Regions from separate parts of the Cobetia sp. 29-18-1 genome, predicted to be linked through region 2. Evidence: predicted binding sites of a transcription regulator. Region 2 holds the regulator's gene; each other region holds the start of a gene.
The links. The regulator FNR, encoded in region 2, switches genes on or off when oxygen is low (the NO sensors DNR and NnrR bind a similar motif). The targets are predictions, from matches to a motif close to TTGATNTANATCAA.

Region 1: the regulator FNR is predicted to act here: its motif matches at 1,782-1,795, upstream of clpB (ATP-dependent chaperone ClpB).
Region 3: the regulator FNR is predicted to act here: its motif matches at 1,817-1,830, upstream of QD208_RS12015 (OmpW family outer membrane protein).
Region 4: the regulator FNR is predicted to act here: its motif matches at 1,602-1,615, upstream of QD208_RS14720 (cytochrome ubiquinol oxidase subunit I).

The regions. Positions count from the first base shown of each region.
Region 1 covers NZ_JARWKS010000022.1:6,955-11,052, reverse strand. Annotated here, with positions in the region: gene rluD (23S rRNA pseudouridine(1911/1915/1917) synthase RluD) at 1-812, shown strand, start outside; gene pgeF (peptidoglycan editing factor PgeF) at 852-1,628, shown strand; gene clpB (ATP-dependent chaperone ClpB) at 1,939-4,098, shown strand, end outside.
Region 2 covers NZ_JARWKS010000001.1:99,528-103,625, forward strand. Annotated here, with positions in the region: gene QD208_RS00415 (fatty acid cis/trans isomerase) at 1-1,506, shown strand, start outside; gene fnr (fumarate/nitrate reduction transcriptional regulator Fnr) at 1,707-2,456, opposite strand; gene QD208_RS00425 (hypothetical protein) at 2,745-3,023, opposite strand; gene QD208_RS00430 (cbb3-type cytochrome c oxidase subunit II) at 3,049-3,666, opposite strand; gene QD208_RS00435 (cbb3-type cytochrome c oxidase subunit I) at 3,663-4,098, opposite strand, start outside.
Region 3 covers NZ_JARWKS010000014.1:86,043-90,140, reverse strand. Annotated here, with positions in the region: gene QD208_RS12025 (lipopolysaccharide kinase InaA family protein) at 1-645, shown strand, start outside; gene QD208_RS12020 (OmpW family outer membrane protein) at 1,007-1,600, shown strand; gene QD208_RS12015 (OmpW family outer membrane protein) at 2,082-2,702, shown strand; gene QD208_RS12010 (DMT family transporter) at 2,834-3,844, opposite strand; gene QD208_RS12005 (PLP-dependent aminotransferase family protein) at 4,001-4,098, shown strand, end outside.
Region 4 covers NZ_JARWKS010000021.1:24,208-28,305, forward strand. Annotated here, with positions in the region: gene QD208_RS14715 (PLP-dependent aminotransferase family protein) at 1-1,264, shown strand, start outside; gene QD208_RS14720 (cytochrome ubiquinol oxidase subunit I) at 1,841-3,256, shown strand; gene cydB (cytochrome d ubiquinol oxidase subunit II) at 3,274-4,098, shown strand, end outside.

The sequences.
Region 1 (4,098 bases), on a different contig from region 2:
ACGGTGCCGCCGTCAAACCCCGCGAGAAGGTCTATGGCGGTGAACGTCTGGCCCTGACCGCCGAGCTTGAAGAAGAAGTCAGCCACGAGCCGGAAGATATCGAGCTCGAGATCGTCTATGAAGACGACGACGTGCTGGTCATCAACAAGGAGCACGGCATGGTCGTGCACCCGGGCGCGGGTAACCACGATGGCACGCTGCTCAACGCCATCCTGCATCATTGTCCGGGCAATTCCATGATGCCGCGTGCCGGCATCGTGCACCGTCTCGACAAGGACACCAGCGGCCTGATGGTGGTGGCCAAGTCATTGACCGCCCAGGCGGACCTGGTCGAGCAGCTGCAGGCCCGTACCGTGTCGCGCGAGTATGATGCCGTCGTCACGGGCGTGCTGACCTCCGGTGCCACCGTGGATGCGCCCATCGGGCGTCACCCCAAGGACCGCAAGCGTCAGGCCGTCACTCACAGTGGCAAGCCGGCGGTCACCCACTTCCGCGTGGTGGAGCGTTTCCGGGGTCACACCCATATCCGCTGCAAGCTGGAAACCGGGCGTACCCACCAGATCCGCGTGCACATGGCGCACCAGCGCTATCCGCTGGTCGGAGACCCGGTCTACGGCGGGCGTCTGAAGCTGCCGCCGGGGGCCAGTGACCCGCTCAAGGAGCTGCTGCGTCAGTTCCCGCGTCAGGCACTGCATGCCCGTCGTCTCGCCTTCATCCACCCGATCACGGGCAAGGAAGTCGAATTCCGCGCCGAGATGCCGGGCGACATGCTGGTGCTGATCGACTATCTCAAGGAAGACATCGCTCGCTGAGGCGGCAGGCTCGCGCGACACGCCGCACAAGGAGAGGTTATGCACGACGAGAGTCTACGCCCGACCCTGATACTGCCGGACTGGCCCGCGCCGAGCCCGGTGCAGGCCTTCGTGACCACGCGTGAGAGCGGCCCCAGCCAGGGGCCGTATGCCGGCTTCAATCCGGCGCTGCATGTCGGCGATGACCCGGCGATGGTGGCGCAGGTGCGCGAGCTGCTCGCGGCGGAGGTCGATGACGGTCGTCCGCTGGCGTGGCTGGATCAGGTGCACGGCACTCAGGTGGTGGATGCCTTCGATGTCTGCCACGCCGAAGACCGCCCGGATGCCCCGCCACGGGCGGATGCCTGCATCAGTACCGGCACCGGGCAGGCCTGTGTGGTGATGACGGCGGACTGTCTGCCGGTGCTGTTCTGTGATCGGCAGGGCACGCGCGTCGGCGTGGCGCATGCGGGTTGGCGCGGGCTGGTCGAAGGCGTGCTGGAAGCCACCATCGAGCGTCTTGGCGATGACCCCGGCGAGCTGATGGCCTGGCTGGGCCCGGCGATCTCCAATGCGCAGTTCGAGGTCGGCCCCGAGGTGCGTGACGCCTTCATCGCGGACCTTCCCGAGGCCGATGACGCCTTCGAGGCCAGCCCCTACCGGCTCGGTCACTATATGGGTGATCTCTACAAGCTGGCACGCCTGCGTCTCGAGCGTGCCGGGGTCGGTCATGTCAGTGGCGGTCACTTCTGTACCGCCTCTGAATCACGCTTCTATTCACACCGGCGGGATGATGGCGTGACCGGACGCCTCGCCACGGTGATCTGGCTGCGCTGAGGCGCTGATCAGGAATCTCGGTCGGGGCGCTGGTCAGCGCATTCCGCAAGCTCGACATGCAGTACCCACAAACGCCCCGTTGACCTGATATCTCAGGTTGGCGGGGCGTTTCTGTGTGTGACAAAGCTGATGGCCGGCGGGGGCGGCGGGAATCTGACCTGGATCAGGCAAATGCCACAACATGCTGCAGCGCGGCGAATCCTGCCTTGAAAGCCGTGCGCCAGCCCCCATCTTGAGAGTCAGATACGAAATGTTACAGGCGAAGCTCCTGAGAAAAGGAGTACCGCCATGACTCTCAGGAGAAGGCACCATGCGCATCGACAAACTCACCAGCAAGCTGCAGAACGCTCTGGCGGATGCCCAGTCGCTCGCCGTCGGGCGAGGCCACAATGAAATTCACCCGCAGCATCTGCTACTGGCACTGCTGGAAGACCGCGATGGCGGCCTCAAGGCACTGGTCAACAAGGCGGGCGGCGATGCCACCAGTCTGATCAGCGGCCTCAAGCGCCAGCTGGATGACCTGCCGACCGTGTCCCAGTTCGACGGCAATGTCGCGCCCTCGCAGGCCCTTGGCAAGCTTCTGAATCTGGCCGATCGTGAAGCGCAGAAGCGCGGCGATCAATACATCGCCTCCGAGCTCGCGCTGCTGGCTGCGCTGGAGCTGGGTGGTGATCTCGGCAAGCTGTTCACCTCCTCGGGCATCAAGAAGCCCGCCCTGACCTCCGCCATCGATGCGCTGCGCGGTGGCGAAGCCGTGGGCGATGCCGATGCCGAGAACAATCGCGAGGCGCTCAACAAGTACACCCTGGATCTGACCGAGCGTGCGCGGGATGGCAAGCTCGACCCGGTGATCGGGCGTGACGAGGAAATTCGCCGAACGATCCAGGTGCTGCAGCGTCGCACCAAGAACAACCCGGTGCTGATCGGTGAGCCCGGCGTCGGCAAGACCGCCATCGTCGAAGGGCTGGCCAGCCGTATCGTCAATGGCGAGGTGCCGGAAGGCCTCAAGAACAAGCGCGTGCTGTCTCTCGACATGGGCTCGCTGCTGGCGGGGGCCAAGTTCCGCGGCGAATTCGAGGAGCGCCTCAAGTCGGTGCTGAAGGAGCTGGCGCAGGAAGAAGGCCAGGTCATCCTGTTCATCGACGAGCTGCACACCATGGTCGGCGCGGGCAAGGCTGAAGGCGCGATGGATGCCGGCAACATGCTCAAGCCGGCGCTGGCGCGTGGCGAGCTGCACTGTGTCGGTGCCACCACGCTTGACGAGTATCGTCAGTACATCGAGAAGGACGCCGCACTGGAGCGCCGCTTCCAGAAGGTGCAGGTCGATCAGCCCAGCGAGGAAGACACCATCGCCATCCTGCGTGGCCTGAAGGAGCGCTACGAGGTGCATCACGGGGTCGACATCACCGACAGCGCCATCATTGCCGCCGCGCGGTTGTCCTCGCGCTACATCACGGACCGTCAGCTGCCGGACAAGGCGATCGACCTGATCGATGAGGCCGCGTCACGTATCCGCATGGAACTGGATTCCAAGCCGGAGGAGATGGACCGTCTCGACCGCCGCCTGATCCAGCTCAAGATGGAGCGTGAAGCGCTCAAGAAGGAAACCGACGAGGCAGCGCTCAAGCGTCTCGGCGCGCTTGAGGACCAGATCTCGGAGCTGGAGCGGGAATACGCCGACCTCGATGAAGTCTGGAAGGCCGAGAAGTCCAGCATCCAGGGCGCGGCCCAGTTCAAGGCCGAGCTGGAGCAGGCGCGTATCGATCTGGAGCAGGCGCGCCGCGCCGGTGACCTCAGCCGCATGTCGGAATTGCAGTACGGCGTGATTCCGGGGCTCGAGAAGCAGATCAGCGAAGCCGGCGAAGGCGAGGCGGATACCTCCGCCCACGTGCTGCTGCGCTCCAATGTCACCGAGGAGGAGATTGCCGAGGTCGTCTCGCGCTGGACCGGCATTCCGGTCGCCAAGATGCTCGAAGGCGAGCGTGACAAGTTGCTGCGCATGGAAGAGGCGCTGCACGAGAAGGTGATCGGCCAGGACGAGGCGGTGATCGCGGTGTCCAATGCGGTGCGTCGCTCACGCGCTGGGCTGTCGGACCCGAATCGTCCCAACGGCTCCTTCCTGTTCCTCGGCCCGACCGGTGTCGGCAAGACGGAGCTCTGCAAGTCACTGGCCAACTTCCTGTTCGACACCGAAGAGGCGATGGTGCGCATCGACATGTCCGAGTTCATGGAGAAGCACTCCGTGGCCCGTTTGATCGGCGCGCCTCCCGGCTATGTCGGCTATGAAGAGGGCGGCTATCTGACCGAGGCCGTGCGCCGCAAGCCGTACTCCGTGCTGCTGCTCGACGAGGTCGAGAAGGCGCATCCGGATGTCTTCAACATCCTGCTGCAGGTGCTGGAAGATGGCCGCCTGACCGATGGTCAGGGGCGTACCGTCGACTTCCGCAACACCGTGATCGTGATGACCTCC
Region 2 (4,098 bases):
CCGCGGGTCTATTACCGTCTGTGGCAGGAGCGCGCGACGATCCTGGCCAAGAATCATCTGCCCTATGCGCTCGATGATGCTCGCTTCAAGCGCTGGCAGGCGCTGTTCCTGACACCGGATTACCCGGTGGATGACCTGCCGGATTACGACCTCAAGACGGCCTCGAATCCTTTCCTGACCTTCGAGGCCATCCCGGCCGAGTCACGCTATCGCTTCATGCTGGATGAGTCGCAGAACACCATCATGGGCTTCATCAAGGGGCCGGTCTGTCGCGGGCAGGTTGCGGTGGATGTGATCAATGATCACTTCTGGGTCGGCTTCACTGACCCGAAGATGTTCAGTCACCCGGAAGTGGAACGCACCCTGGCCGAGGAAGGGAAGAATCTCAGCCTGCCCGCCGAGCAGAGCAGCAATGCGTTGCCGATCAGCTCATGGGTCAAGTTCGAGAGCAAACAGACCGCCTATCTCAAGGCCAAGCAGCGCCTGATGTCCCAGGCCTATCTCGATGGCGATCTGCGCCTGGATGAGCGGGTGCTGTGGGACGGCAGCGGCTGGACCGACGGCCCCGGCCAGGGGCGCAACCCCAACGCGGCCCTGACCATCTATCGTCACTTCGACAATGCGGCGGTGATGAAGGGGCTGGTCGGTGGCGTGCCCAAGACGGGCTGGATCATCGATTACCCGATGCTGGAGCGCATCCACTATCTGCTGGTCGCCGGCTTCGATGTCTATGGCAATCTCGGCCATCAGCTGGTCACCCGTCTGTACATGGACTTCCTGCGCATGGAAGGCGAGAACAACCTGCTGGTGCTGTTGCCGGCAGGCGAGCGCCAGGCGGTGCATGACAGCTGGTATCGCGACGTCAGCCCCGGCCTTGGCGAGCTGCTGTTCAAGAAGCCGCCGCAGTTCGATGCGCCCAGTGGCATCGTCTGGACACCGCAGGAGCTGTCATCGCCGGACCAGGCGCGCCTTGGGCTGATGCGGCGCATGCAGGAGCGCCTCGCGCCGGAACTCGGCCATGAGCGCAGCCTGAGCAATGTCGAGGACGAGCACGTGCGACATGAGCTGCAGGCCCTCGCTGCGGTGCAGGGAGTCTCGGCCAGCCTGATGCCGGAGGTGACGATCGTCGCGCTGGAGGAGGGCACTGATGACTCGCCGCGCCTTTACAGCGTGCTGCGCAATTCCGCCCACGCCAACATCACCAGCCTGTTCGATGAGGAGAAAAATCGCCGTCCTGAGGAAGACACTCTCGATGTCTTGCGGGGCGTGGCGGGCGATTACCCGAATGCCTTCTGGCGTCTGACGCCTGACACCCTGACGAGGCTGGCAGAGCGGGTGGCGGCACTCGAGACCGAAGAGGACTATCGCGCCCTGCAGGCGGATATCGGGGTGCGCCGGACTGACCCGCGCTTCTGGGAGTTCTCCGACAGCGTGCTGCGCACCAACTATGCTGATCGCCCTGTCGAAGCGGGCCTGCTGGACTATAACCGCCTCGAGAACCGCTGATCGCCAGCGAAGGCCGAGACAAGGCCTATTGTCATGACTGTCTGGGCTGCCAGGACTGTCAGGACGACTGACCTGACAGAAAGAAGAAGCCCGCCACGCAAATTGCGTGGCGGGCTTCTGTCTTGTGTGGTGCCGACATGGTGCCCTGGTGGCGGATCAGCGCAGTGTCGCTCAGCGTGATGTGCTGTCAGCAGGCGTCATCAGCGACCGCCCTGACACTCGCCTTCGGCCAGTTCGATCAGGCCATCCAGATGCAGGATATGCACCTCGCGGGCACGAATGTCGACCAGCCCCTGGGTCTGGAAGCGGGTCAGGATACGACTGATGGTTTCGACGGCCAGCCCCAGATAGTTGCCGATATCGGCGCGTGCCATCGAGAGGCGGAAGCTGTACGGCGAATAGCCACGGCGACGGAAGCGCTGTGACAGGTTGACCAGGAAACTCGCCAGCCGCTCATCGGCTGTCTTGCGCGACAGCAGCATCATCATGCGGCGATCTTCGTGCAACTCCTTGCTCAGGCTCTTGAACAGCTGGGTTCTCAGCTCCGGCATCTGCTCCGAGAGCGCATTGAGGCGGTCGAAGGGGATCTCGCAGACGGTGGTGGTCTCCAGCGCCACCGCGGTGCCGGGATAGCAATTGCTGTCGATAGCATCGAGCCCGGCCAGCTCGCTGGGCAGGTAGAAGCCGGTCAGCTGCTCCATGCCGCTGTTTTCATTGGTGATCTGCTTGAGACTTCCGGAGCGCACCGTGAAGACGCAATCGAAGGCATCGCCCTGGCTGAAGAGCACTTCCCCTTTTCTGAGTGGCGCGCGACGGCGGATGATGGCGTCAAACTGGTCGATATCTTCCATGTTCAGTGCCAGTGGCAGGCACAGTGAACTCAGCGAACAGGTTTGGCAGCGGGCTTCATGGGCGCGCAAGCGGTGTGATGCCTGTGCATTGGCCGTCATGGTGACTCTCCTGAGGAATGTCACCGCTACCCCTGGGGCAGGGCAGCGGAGGGGGCTTTCGGGCGCAACGAACGGTGGGGCGGGGCCTTGTCGCCCGCCGCTACCCTGCTCAGCCGATGTGATTCGAGCGGCCAGAGTCTGAGCGCTCATCGGCTGGCGCAGCGCAATTTCGTGGCGCCATAATATTAGATTTTATTAATTCATTATCCTGCCCAACCCATGGGCGTTGCAAGGTGTGTGAACTTTAGGCCTGGTTGGCCCTGCGTGACCATACCGCGACGACCTGCCTCAGCCAGCTGCGCCGAGCAGCAGAATCAGTGCGGCGGCCAGCGTCGCCAGTGCCAGTATGCCCCAGGCACGTGGTGCTGGTGTGTCAGGCTGACGTACGCCGTTGATGCGATGTTCCTGCATGGGGCCATCGCCTTCGCGCTCGTCGCTGTCAGCGCTTGCAGCGCGCGAAAGGCTGCCCAGGGCCAGCATGGCGAACAGCACCAGGCTGCCCAGCGTGAGGGCCAGCACCCAGAGATTCCAGAACAGGGGGAGTCCAGTTGTCTCCAGCAGATTCATGTCGTGTCTCCTGAGCGGTGTCCTGTCATGGGCCACGGCTGGCGATGTCGCTCGCGGGGGCGGCCTGCTGCAGGTAGGCGAGCAGCGCCGTGATTTCGGCAGTGCCACGCACGTCATTGGGGGCGGCGAGAATCTCATCTTCCGCGTAGGGCACGCCCAGGCCTTGCAGGGCTCGCATGCGTGCCGCGATGCCTTCACCGCTCAACGCCCGCTCGAACAGCCACGGGTAGGCGGGCATCGCTGAGCCCGGCACCTGACTGCGCGGGTCATTCAGATGCAGACGCTGCCAGGCATCGTCATGTTGCGCAGGCAGCTGGCTCAAATCCGTCCCCCAGCGCTCTACGCCCCACAGCGAGGGACGGTCGTAGTAGCGCGCCCGGGCGGTCGTCGCATCGCCGTGGCGCGCCGTATCGCCAGGTAGATCGCGCACCATGCGTGTGTGGCACTGCTGACAGCCCTCGCGTTGGTAGATGCGCTGGCCCTCCAGCGCCAGGGCGCTCAGCGGTTTGAGGTCTTCGGGGGCGCTGGCGAGGCTGGGGTGAGCCCCGAGCGGCACCAGCTGGGCGAGGGCGCCGAGGCTCATGGTGAGCAGGCATAGTGCCGTCATCAGGCCGGCGTGACGTTCGAGCAGGACATGTCTCATGCGTAATGCCCTCCCGAGGATGTGGCAGGGGGCGTGGTAGAGGGGGACGCAGAGTGCATGGCAGGTTCTGATGATGCCTTGTGCGAGCCGGAGCTCAGGCGCTGGCGCTCGTGAGCGGCTTGGCGTTCGCTCTTTTGATCAGCCAGGGTGCGCGTCACGTTGAGGAGCATCAGCAGCATGCCGAGCGCCCAGCAGGCGAGCCCGCCCAGCGAGATCATCATCGGCATGCGGGCCGCTTCCAGCACCTCGCTCAAGGTGTATAGCGGCCTGCCGTCATCTGCCAGCACATGCCACATGCTGCCTTGAAGCAGCGTGGTCGCCCAGCTGGCGGCAACGCACAGCAGGGTGCCGATGATGGCCAGCAGGGCGTGAGTCTTGAGCAGCGCGAGGGAGCGCATCGGGGGCAGCAGGTGATAGGCCATCACGATGGCG
Region 3 (4,098 bases), on a different contig from region 2:
CTGACGCTCGAGGATGAGGACGGCAACAGCCATCGCCTCTATCTCAAGCGCCAGACCAACCACCTGGGCCGCAGCCTGGCGCGCCCGCTGGGCGAACCGACCTTCTCTCGCGAATGGCGTGCCATCCGCCACTATCACGCGCTGGGAATACCGGCAGTGGACGCCGGCTGGTACGGCGAGCGGCGTGCTGGCCGGGAATGGCGCGCCATCCTGATCACTTTCGATCTCGCCGGGCGCGATGATCTGGATCACTGGCATGAACGCTGGGCGGAACTCGATGCCGGCATGCGCTCTCAGGTCATCACCGCCAGCGCCCGCCTCGTGCGCGAGATTCATCAGGCTGGCCTGATGCATGGCTGTCTGTTCCCCAAGCACCTCTTCCTGAGTCGCCCGCCGAGTGAGTCGCCGGCCAGCACCTGGCAGATGGACGCCGTCATCATCGACCTCGAGAAGACGCGCCGCTTCGTGCTGCGCCGCCACGAGTGCCTGCGCGATCTCTACGTGCTGTGGCGCCGCCTGAAGGGCTGGCAGCACGATGAATGGCGACAATTTCTTGCCGTCTATCGCGATGCGGATGCGCAGAGCGCCGAGGTCAGTCAGTGGCTGAAAGAGCTGGAAGCACGCGCCGCACGCAAGCGTCGCTGAGCCTGCAGAGGCCGGTGACGGCCTTTGGCGTAGTGAGTACTAACCTCGCGCACGGCATGCGACCAAGGTCTTGGTCACCTTGCGCGAGGATGAATGGGGATGTCGCTCAAATGCGTCAGCACAAGTCTCACTCGTGAGACATTAAACTTCCCTGAAATAATCGGTAACATCCGCTAACAGGACGCCTAACAAGTTTTCAAACAACGTTCTAAAAAAATGCTTGCCAAACAGAACGCTGTTTTTTATAGTTTGCAGCGTCCCCTGATCGACGCAGCCACGCAGAGCACACGGCCCAAGCCGTAGGGTAGCGAGGCACTGCTGACAGGCAGCTCACGAAGCCAAGCTTCAAGGAGAACTACACATGAAAGCTATCAAGATCCTGACCGCTACTGTTATCGCCGGCACCATGGCAATGGGCGCACAATCCGCCATGGCATATGGCAAGGGTGATATCTTCCTGCGCGGTGGCGTTGCCAAGGTCGACGGCAAGAGCAACAACGGCAACGGTCTGATCGCCAAGGACGAGTCTGGCTTCGCCGGTTCCATGGGCTACATGTTCCACGACAACCTGGCCATCGCCCTGCAGTCCACTGAAGAATTCAGCACTGACTGGGAAAACAGCGCCGGTGGTTTCGATCAGATGCCGATCAACCTGATGCTGCAGTACTACCCGCTGGGCGGTACTGAAGCCCGCGTCCAGCCGTACGCTGGTGTCGGCCTGAACTACACCCACTTCTCCGGTGAGTCTGCCGGTGGCCAGAGCATGGACATCGACGACAGCTACGGCGCCGCTGCCGAGCTGGGTGTGGACCTCAAGATCACCGAAGCCTGGGCCGTCAACGGCTTCGCTCGTTACGCCGACGTCAAGGCCGATACCAAGATCGCCGGTCAGGACGTGAACGACACCGAGCTGGACCCGGTCACTGTCGGTGCCGGTGTCACCTACCGCTTCTAAGTTCTTGCACGAGGCGTGAACATGCCTCCAGCGAGTACCTGGCAAGCCGTGTGATGCCGCGTCATGAAAACGTCAGCGATGGAGCTCGGCAACGCCGAGCCGTCCAGGCGCCAGATGGGCATCACACACAAACGCCGCAGACCTTCGGGTCTGCGGCGTTTTCGTTGTGGGCAGCCAACGGCCACATGGCCGATCTTCGCCGGCGCGGCGCAGAAATTGACCTGGATCAACCACGTCCCTGACCAAGCAAGAACGCCCGTAAACTCTTGCCCCAGATCAAATTTCTCGAAATTCGGCTACCTAGAATGGGGGCATTGTTTCCCGCCATCCTTCAGGAGCCATCATGTCCGACGTCGTCACTCGCTCAGCCTCCCTCCCCGCGCACCTGACTTCGCGTAGCCCGCGCTCTGCAGCACGCCCGTGGCAGCTTCTGGCACTGGCAGGCCTCACCGGCCTCGCGACTCTCGGCGCCGCACCGGCCATGGCCGCCGACTCGCTGAATGCCAGCTCTCACAGCTCTCACAGCTCTCACAGCTCGCTCAGCTCTCTCAACTACGGCGCCGGGCAGTTCTGGACGCGTGCGGGGGTCGCCAAGGTCTCGCCGAAGAGTGACAACGGTCGCATCGATGCCATCGGTGCCGACGTGGATGTCGATGATGACAGCGCCTTTGCCTTCACTCTCGGCTATCGCTTCACCGACACCTTCGGTATCGAGCTGCTGGCGGCGCAGGATTTCGACCACGACATCTCGCTCAATGGCCAGAAAGCCGGTTCCGTCGATCACCTGCCGCCGACCCTGACACTGCAGTACTACCCGCTTGGCGGACGTGAATCGCGCATCCAGCCGTACATCGGCGCGGGGGTCAATTACACCCACTTCTCCGATGAAACCCTCGACGATGGCACCAAACTCGAGATGGATGACAGCTGGGGCGCGGCCGCACAGATCGGCGTCGATCTGGTGATCAACGAGCACTGGGCGGCCAACGTCGCCGCCTGGTATCTGGATATCGATTCCGATGTCACCGTGGCGGGCAGCGTCAACGACAAGGTCGAGATCGACCCCATCGTGACCATGGCCGGGATCAGCTACCGCTTCTGATCAGCCACTTCCTGGCTAGCGCTTCTGACTGGCCAGAAACGACAACGCCCCGCCAGCCCATCTCGGGCCGGCGGGGCGTTGTGCTTTGTACCTGGTGCGCTGTGCATTGTGAGTTGTGCGCTCGGCACGTATCAGCGCGAGGCGGCTTGCCCACTGTTCGTCGTTGCCGAAGCCTTGGAAGTTGCTGAAGCTCTTGAGGTTGAGGGCGCTGAGGGCGTTGAGGGAATTGAAGGCGAAGGCGGCGTGGCGTCCTCTGCCGGCGCCTTGCTCACCTTGCCCGGACGCGGGCGGTCCAGCACCAGTCCCAGCACCACCAGTGCCGCGCCCGCCACCATCAGCGCGGTCCACTGCTCATCGAACAGCCACCATGCCATCAGCGCGGCACACGGCGGCACCAGGAAGAAAGTGCGCGCGACCTGATGGGCCTCGCCCCGTTCCAGCATCAGCATCAGCAGCCAGATGGCACCGACCGAGATGGCGATCACCAGCCAGGCCATGGTCAGCAGCAGACGCGGCGTGGGGTCAAAGACAAAGCTGCCGACACTGGTCGCGGCGACGACGAACACCGCGCCCGCACCGAGATACTGGAACATCAGCCCCTCGACCAGCCCCATGCGCCCGGAGACCCGCTTCTGCCACAGCGTCGAGCTGGACACGCCGATCAGCGCCACCAGGCACCAGACGAGCCCGATCAGCGGCCACTCCAGAGTGCCCGCGCCGTCCTTGGCAAGCCCTGCCCCCAGCACCAGGCTGACGCCGATGGCGCCACAGCCAAGCCCCGCCCACTGCTTGGCGCCCAGCCGCACGCCGAACAGCGGCAGTGACAGGGCCGCCGTCACCAGCGGATGCAGACTGACCAGCAGCGCCGTCAGGCCCGCCGGCAGCCCCGCCTTGACCGCCGCGAACACGCCGCCCAGGTAGGCGCCATGCAACAGCATGCCGATGCCCATCTGCGCCAGACGGTCATTGCGCCGGCCCCACTGACGCGGCTTGCGGCGCAGCCACAGAATCAACCCCAGCACCGGCAGCACCAGCAGGCTGCGCACTAGCAGCAAGGTGAAGGGTTCAGCGTCCAGGGTACCGAAGCGTGCGGCGATGAAGCCGCTGGCGAACAGAAACACGAAGCAAAGTGGCATCCACATCACGCAGACTCCAGCGAGAGAAATGACAAGCGGTCGGCCCATAGGCAGGTGCAGGACGTGCGTCGCCGGGACCACGACATGAGCCTTCAGCTTGCCGCGAACCCTCAAGGGGGCACAAGATACAGATAATCACCAATTCAAGGGGTACAGACAGACATGTCATCCGCCGAGCACGCTTCGTCCGCCAGCCGCCCTTCGCTTGCCGGCGATGCCAGCAACTCAACCACCAGTTCAGGCGCCAGCTCAGGCGCCAC
Region 4 (4,098 bases), on a different contig from region 2:
GGGCCTGATCAGTGCGCGGCCGCGCTCGGGGTATTTCGTGCGTGACAATGCCTCGCGGATACTCGATGAGCCGCATGTCGCCCTGCAGCAGCAAGCCCCTTCCGATGTCGCCGTCAGTGAACTGGTGTTCTCGGTGCTGGGCTCACTGCGCGACAACGACACCGTCCCCTTCGGCTCTGCCTTCCCGAGCCCGGAGCTCTTCCCCCTCGCGCGGCTTGCGACCAGCATGACGCGCGGGCTGCGCCAGCTGTCATCGCATGCCGTGATCTCCGACATGACCACTGGCCATCCTGACCTGTGCCGGCAGATCGCTCAGCGCTACATGGTCAACGGCATGCAGCTGCCGACGGAGGAGCTGGTGATCACCAATGGCGCCATGGAGGCGCTCAATCTCGGCCTGCAATGTGTCACCCAGCCTGGGGACCTTGTCGCCATCGAGGCGCCGGCCTTCTATGCCACGCTTCAGGTGCTTGAGCGGCTCAAGCTGCGCGCGGTGGAAATTCCGGTACACCCGCGCGACGGGATTGATCTCGAAGTGCTCGAGAATCGTCTGGAGACGCTGCCCATCAAGGCCTGCTGGTTCATGAGCCATCTGCAGAATCCACTGGGGGCCAGCCTGAGCGATGCGCGCAAGGCCCAACTGTATGCGCTGCTCTGCCGTCATCAGCTGCCGATGCTGGAGGATGATGTCTACGCGGAACTGTATTTCGATCAACGTGCCGAGGTGTCGCCCCCGCAACCCGTCAAGGCGCTGGATGTCGAGGGTCTGGTGATGCACTGCGGGTCGTTCTCCAAGTGCCTGGCGCCGGGCTATCGGGTGGGCTGGATATCCGCGGGGCGTCATACCCGGGAGATTTCGCGCCTCAAGCTGATGACGACCATCTCGCCATCGCTGCCTGCCCAGGTGGCCCTGGCCGACTACCTCCAGAACGGCGGCTACGACCGCCACCTGCGCAAGCTACGCCTGGCCCTCGAAACCCAGCAGACGGCCATGCTGGCAGCCATTGATCGCTACTTCCCCGCAGACACCCGCGTCACCCATCCCCACGGGGGCTATTTCCTGTGGTGCGAGCTTCCCGAGCACATCGACTCGCTGGCCCTGTTTCAGCAGGCGCTGGCCCACGGCATCAGTCTGGCACCGGGGCCCATCTTCTCGGCCACCCAGGGCTTCAAGCATTGCATTCGCTTGAGCTACGGCCACCCGTGGGACGCGGCGTCAGAGCGCGCCATGCAGACATTGGGTGAATTGCTCAAGGCAGCCTGAAACGCGGACCGCTCAGGCTGCATACGAGATGCGAGGTACGATGAGCGACTTGAGTATGTGCGCGCACGAGTGTGCACGAGTGCGCGCAAATGCCGCAGCCCTTGCGGCCACCTTGCCACACAGTCTTCACGCGTTATCCGCTGCAGTGAATGAAGCCTTTTGCGACGCATGTCACTCGCTCGCCAGCCCCTTGCCACACATGGATGTCGCACCTTGTTGCGCACCTTGATTGCATGCCCTGATGCCGCACGCGTGCCCCTTAAGGAAGCGCCAGAGCCCGCCATGGCGGGGCCTGCCGCCAAGGGTGATACGACAAGCAGCTGATCCCGTCATGGTGCTGACGTGAATCAGAGTGCGCCCTCCTGCCCGGCTCGCCTTGCTGGCTGCTCTCCATACCACCTGGCTGGCCGGTTGACTGGCTCACGGGCAGTTAACGACTTACCAAGATTCAGCTTGCAACTGATATGGTTTTTTCTCGCACAACTGAGCCTGTTATGGCTTCCGGTGGCTCCCTAGAGTAGCGGCGAAGATTCAGGCAGGGCCGTCCCCCTTGCCGCCTACTCAGGAGACATTGCCATGTTCGGTACCGAGGCCATCGACCTGGCCAGGATACAGTTCGCCTTCACCATCTCGTTTCACATCATCTTCCCGGCCATCACCATTGGCCTCGCCAGCTATCTGGCGGTGCTGGAAGGCATGTGGTTGAAGACAGGCACACAGGTCTACCGCAATCTCTATCATTTCTGGTCGAAGATATTCGCGGTCAACTTCGCGATGGGCGTGGTGTCGGGACTGGTCATGGCCTACCAGTTCGGCACGCATTGGAGCGGTTTCTCGGCCTTTGCCGGCAGCGTGACCGGACCACTGCTGGCCTATGAAGTGCTGACCGCCTTCTTCCTCGAAGCCGGCTTCCTCGGCGTGATGCTGTTTGGCTGGAATCGCGTCGGTCGCGGCCTGCACTTCTTCTCGACCTGCATGGTCGCGCTCGGCACCCTGGTCTCGATGTTCTGGATCCTGTCGTCCAACAGCTGGATGCAGACCCCACAGGGACACGAGGTCATCGATGGCATCGTCGTGCCGGTCGACTGGTTCGCGATCGTCTTCAACCCCTCCTTCCCCTATCGCCTGGCCCACATGGCACTGGCCTCCTTCCTGAGCACCTCGCTGTTCGTCGCTGCCTCCGCCGCCTGGTTGCTGCTCAAGAAACGCGACACCCCGGAAGTGCGCAAGATGCTGGTCATGGCGGTGCTGATGTTGATGGTGACCGCCCCGCTGCAGGCTTTCGTCGGCGACATGCATGGCCTGAATACGCTCAAGCACCAGCCGGCCAAGATCGCGGCCATCGAAGGGCATTGGGACAACAGTCATGGGGAACCGACGCCGTTGATCCTGTTCGGTGTGCCCGACATGCAGCGCGAAGAGACGCGCTTCGCACTCGAGATTCCGGCCCTCGGCAGCCTGCTGTTGATGCATGACATCGACAAGCAGGTGCCGGCGCTCAAGGACTTCCCCGCCGCGGACCGCCCCAATTCGACCGTCGTGTTCTGGAGCTTCCGCCTGATGGTCGGCCTGGGCCTTGCGATGATTCTGCTCGGCCTCTCAGGAGTCTATCTGGCCCGCAAGGGCAGGCTCTTCACCTCGCGGCGCTGGCTGAGGCTGGCCGTCGCCATGGGGCCGGCCGGGCTGATCGCGATACTCGCGGGCTGGTTCACCACCGAAGTCGGCCGCCAACCGTGGGTGATCTATGGCTTGATGAGAACGGAAGATGCCGTCTCTGCCCACAGCGCCGTTCACCTCAGCATCAGCCTGACGGCCTTTGTCACGGTCTACTTCATCGTCTTCGGCACGGGGATCAACTACATCTTCAAGCTGATCAAGAAAGGGCCTGCGGGTGATGACAGCCACGCCCCCAGCGGCGGCCCCGGCAAGCCACGTACACCTTCCCGCCCACTGTCAGCCATCGAGGAATCTCTCGACGGCACCACTCACTGACCGGAGCGATGAACGCTATGGGTATCGACCTTTCTGTCATCTGGGCGGGCATCATCCTGTTCGGCCTGATGATGTACGTGATCATGGACGGCTTTGATCTGGGCATCGGCATTCTCTTCCCGTGGGTGGAGGAAAAGGTGGACCGAGATGTGATGATGAATACCGTGGCGCCCGTGTGGGATGGCAACGAGACATGGCTGGTGCTGGGCGGCGCGGGGCTATTTGCGGCCTTTCCGCTGGCCTACGCCGTCTTGCTGGAAGCCCTGAGCATTCCCCTTGTCGCCATGTTGATCGGCCTCATCTTCCGCGGTGTCGCCTTCGAATTTCGCTTCAAGGCCTCGGACGCGAGCCGCCACTGGTGGGACAAGGCCTTCGTGGGCGGCTCGGTGCTGGCCACCTTCAGTCAAGGCGTCGCATTGGGAGGCTACATCCAGGGCATCGCCTTCGATGGGGTTCACTTCAGCGGTGGTTCGCTGGACTGGTTGTCACCCTTCCCGCTGTTCTGCGGTGTGGCGCTGCTGTTCACCTATGCATTGCTCGGCAGCACCTGGCTGATCATGAAGACCGAAGGCATTCTCCAGGCGCGCATGTTTGCCCTGACGCGCCCACTGACGCCGTGGGTATTGATCATGATCGCGGCCGTCAGTCTGTGGACACCGCTGGCGCACCCCGCCATCGCCGAGCGCTGGTTCACGCTGCCGCAGCTGTTCTGGTTCCTGCCGGTGCCAGTGCTGGTCGTGCTGGCCGGTTATGCGCTGATCCGCGCCGTCGCCCTTGAATATCATGCCCAGCCTTTCCTGCTGGTGCTGGCCTTGATCTTCCTGGGCTACAGCGGCTTCGGC